Regions from separate parts of the Effusibacillus sp. SKA8 genome, predicted to be linked through region 2. Evidence: predicted binding sites of a transcription regulator. Region 2 holds the regulator's gene; the other holds the start of a gene.
What was found. Region 2 encodes LexA, which represses DNA repair genes until DNA is damaged. Its sites were predicted from a motif close to CGAACATATGTTCG; they were not measured.

Region 1 (2,202 bases), on a different contig from region 2:
CTCGTTGGACAGGGCGTGAAGTTCGATGAGGCCACTGTGACGTTTGTCCCGCAAAACACGGTCGAGTTAAGGGGAGAAGACGCGAAGAAGATGCTCCAGCTTTACGAAGCGCTGGAGGAGCACGACGACGTGCAGGCAGTTTACGCGAACTTCGATATCCCGGAAGAAGAGATGGAGAAAATCGGGTAATCGGGTGAAAAACCGCGCCTTAACGGTGCGGTTTTGCTTTTCTGGCGTGCAATTTTACGGCCGTGTTATACTGTTCCTTAGAAATTCATTTGGTCTTTTCGGGAGGTCGCGGGCATGAAACCGATGGATGAACGGATTCCGGCAACGATTCTGACAGGGGCGCTGGGCAGCGGGAAAACCACTTTGTTGAACCATATCCTGCGGGAAAACCATGGCCTGAAGGTGGCGGTTATCGTCAACGAATTCGGCGAAATCCCGATCGATCACCACCTTGTGGTCGGCACCGACGAGGAAGTGGTTGAATTGGCGAACGGCTGCATCTGCTGCTCGGTGCGCGAAGACCTGCAACAAGCGGTGCAAAAGATTCTGGAACGCGAAGATCAGCCCGAATATTTGCTGGTGGAAACGACCGGCTTGGCGGACCCGCGGCCGGTCGCGCAGACGTTTTTGTTGGATGAGCTGTGCGACCGGGTACGGTTGGACGCGATTGTGACCGTTATCGATGCGGACCGTTTTTCCGAGAATCTGGAATTGAGCGGCACGACGACCGATCAAATCCTTGCCGGCGATATCCTGATTCTGAACAAAGTCGATCTTGTCACGCCCGAAAAAATCGGCCTGATCAAGGAAGAAATCCGCGACCTGAACCCGGCGGCACGCATTTTGGAAACCAGTCATGCGCGGGTGGATCTGCGGCTGCTGCTCGACGTGGGCATGTTCCAGCTGGAACGGCTGTTTGGCGAAGCCGGGGACAACCAATTGGCCGTACTGGCAGATTGCCCGGATTGTGCATCCGGCGCTGCGCATGAACACCATCATCACAGCCACCTCCACGACGACGAAATCGGTTCGGTGTCCTTTGCAGCCAGTCGCCCGTTCGATTACGAGCGGTTTGGGGAACTGATGGCGAATTTGCCGGAGGGGATTTTCCGCGGAAAAGGGATTTTGTGGATCGACGGGTACGAGGAAAAATTGATTTTTCATCTGGTGGGAGACCGCAGCCAGGCGGTGGCCGATGGTGTATGGGGAAGTGAGCCGCGGGAGAACAAGCTGGTCTTGATCGGCAAGCGGTTAAACCGGGCCGACCTCCTGCGGAGGCTGGAAAAATGTCTGGTGTCAGATTGATTCGCGAAGCGGTCGGCAATTGATGGCGTCGTTTTGGTGGGCGTTGTAGGAAACGGATGTTTGCCTAGCGAATAACCTAGGTAAGAGGGAGTGGGCATCTATGCGGATATTGGGCATCGACCCCGGATACGGTCGAACCGGCTACGGGGTTGTCGAACTGGCAGGCAATCGAATGCGCCCGCTCGAATTTGGGCTGATCGAGACAAACAGCAATCTGCCGATGGAAAAAAGGCTGTTGCAGATATACGACGCTTTGTGCGAAATCGTCGACAGGAGCAAACCGGATTCGCTTGCGCTGGAGGAGCTTTTCTTCGGCAAAAACGTGACAACGGGTATCGGCGTCAGTCAGGCCCGGGGGATTGTCATGTTGGTTGCCGCGCAAACGGGAATGACGGTGGCGGAATACAAGCCTGTGCAGGTCAAACAATCGATCGCCGGATACGGGAAAGCGGACAAGACGCAAATTCAGGAAATGGTCCGCATGTTTCTGGGGCTGCGGGACGTTCCGAAACCGGACGATATCGCGGACGCCCTGGCGGTGGCGATCACACACGCCCACACCGCACCGTTCCGCCTTAAGGTAGAAGGCAAACTCTAATCGTTTTCCGTCACTTTCGCGGAATGGGTCTTTACGTCACCGTAGCTGGAGGTGAGCTGGTGATTGCTTTTGTGGAAGGCATCGTCGAAGATGTGGCAATCGACCATGTGGTATTGAACGTGAACGGAATCGGATACCGGGTGTTTGTTACGGGGGCTACGTCCTATTCGATGCAGCCCGGCACGCGGGAACGTCTCTATACGCAGCAACACGTGCGGGAAGACGCGATCGTTTTGTACGGGTTTAAAACCAAGCAAGAACGCGACCTGTTTGTCCGGTTGCAAAGCGTC
Region 2 (2,202 bases):
TCACCCCTCTACCATGCAATCTACATGATTAACGGGAAAGTTTCAATCCTGCTCCTCTAAAACACCGGCAATCTCAATTCCGTTCCGATTTGCAGTTTGGCGGACTTCAACCCGTTCAACTGTTGAATATGCCAAATCGCTTCTTGAATATCCTTTTCCGGATAATAGGTCGCGGCAATCGACCAGAGCGTATCTCCCGGTTGCACCACCACGGTCTTTTCAGTATTGCTGCCATATGCTTCCGCTCCCCCCAGAAAATTAGCCCCTATAAATACAACGAGAATTGCGACAAACACTAAAAACAACGTTTTTTCCTGCTTGCTTTCCTTAGAGTTTCCCGGGTTATGTTGGATATTGTTGCTGAGGATCGAATGTTTTGGCTTGGCAATCATGGATAATCTCCCTTTCGCGAACATTAGTTCCATATCCAAATTATTAAACAGAACATAAGTTCGTGTCAAGACAAAACCGAACTTATGTTTGTGTTTTTCCCTGCTTTGTGTTATGATCGGTCTAGTAAGAATTTATGATTCGTTTCTATTTCTAGTACGGTTAGGAGAGAGATTGCGGTTATGAAATTGTCCAAACGCCAACAGCAAATCTTGGATTTTATCAAAGAAGAAGTGCGCAAGAAAGGCTATCCTCCCTCCGTTCGCGAAATTGGTAATGCTGTCGGGCTTGCGTCAAGCTCAACGGTCCACGGACATCTTGCAAGCCTGGAGCAAAAAGGGCTTATCCGTCGCGATCCGGTCAAACCTCGTGCGATCGAGATTCTCGTTGCGGACTCTGCCGCTTCGCAACGCAATGTGTCCACCGTGATGGCGCCGATTATCGGTAAAGTTACAGCTGGCAATCCGATTACGGCAATTGAGAACGTGGAAGATTACTTCCCTCTTCCCGCTCATTTCGTTGGCGATGCGGAAGTGTTTTTGCTGACCATACAAGGGGATTCGATGATCGAAGCGGGGATCCATGACGGGGATCTGGTTATCGTCCGCAAGCAGCAAACCGCCCGCAACGGAGAAATTGTGGTTGCGATGACGGAGGACGATGAAGCGACCGTAAAGAGATTTTACAAAGAAGCGGATCATGTTCGCCTCCAACCGGAAAATTCCGCCATGCCCCCCCTTCGTTACAAGAACGTGACCATCTTGGGAAAAGTAATCGGGGTTTTCCGCTACGTAACCTAAAGTCTCCGCATTGTGCTCAAAAAAAGAAACCACCTTAAATCAGGTGGCTTTTCCTTTTGATTTCAGAAATCGCGTCCTTTAATAGGTTGTCAAGTATTGATCGCGTTCCCAGTCATGCACCGCAGTGCGGAACATATCCCATTCGATCAGCTTCGCTTCAACAAAGTGGGTTACAATGTGGTCGCCAAGAGCGGAACGAATCACATCGTCCGCGAGAAGTTCATCCACCGCTTCTTTCAAGGATGCCGGAAGCGAACGAATGCCGACTTGTTCTTTTTCCGCTTCGGTCATGATGTAAATGTTGCGGTTAACCGGATCCGGAAGCGGCAGCTCTTTCTGGATCCCATCAAGACCCGCTTTCAACATAACAGCAAGCGCAAGATACGGGTTGCAGGAGGGATCCGGGTTCCGTACTTCGATACGGGTGGACAGACCACGGGATGCCGGAATCCGGACAAGGGGAGAACGGTTTTTCGCCGACCATGCCACATAGCAAGGAGCCTCGTAGCCCGGTACAAGCCGCTTGTAAGAGTTAATGGTCGGATTTGTAATCGCCGCAAAACCGCGAGCATGCGCAAGAATACCTGCCAGATAATGCTTGGCGGTTTTCGACAAACCGAGTTCATCGTTTTCATCGTAGAAAGCATTTTCTTTGCCTTTGAACAAAGATTGATGGCAGTGCATGCCGGAGCCGTTGATTCCAAAAATCGGTTTGGGCATAAAGGTTGCATGCAAGCCGTATTTGCGGGCGACCGTTTTGACCACCAGTTTGAAGGTCATAATGTTGTCGGCGGCGGTCACCGCATTCGCGTATTTAAAATCGATCTCATGCTGACCGATCGCCACCTCATGGTGCGAAGCTTCGATTTCAAAGCCCATCGATTCGAGGGTCAACACAATTTCACGGCGGCAATTTTCACCAAGATCGAGCGGAGCCAAGTCGAAGTAACCGCCCTTGTCGTTCACATCCATTGTTGGGTTGCCGTTTTCATCAAGTTTAAAAAGGAAAAAC

Region 1: ruvC (crossover junction endodeoxyribonuclease RuvC) is a predicted target of LexA. The motif match lies at 1,364-1,377, and genes of this name have one in related genera.

The regions. Positions count from the first base shown of each region.
Region 1 is NZ_JBZCSF010000007.1:120,119-122,320, reverse strand. It holds gene AC4ED1_RS07955 (YebC/PmpR family DNA-binding transcriptional regulator) at 1-189, shown strand, start outside; gene AC4ED1_RS07950 (CobW family GTP-binding protein) at 304-1,314, shown strand; gene ruvC (crossover junction endodeoxyribonuclease RuvC) at 1,415-1,912, shown strand; gene ruvA (Holliday junction branch migration protein RuvA) at 1,972-2,202, shown strand, end outside.
Region 2 is NZ_JBZCSF010000001.1:383,258-385,459, forward strand. It holds gene AC4ED1_RS01970 (LysM peptidoglycan-binding domain-containing protein) at 57-392, opposite strand; gene lexA (transcriptional repressor LexA) at 573-1,190, shown strand; gene glnA (type I glutamate--ammonia ligase) at 1,269-2,202, opposite strand, start outside.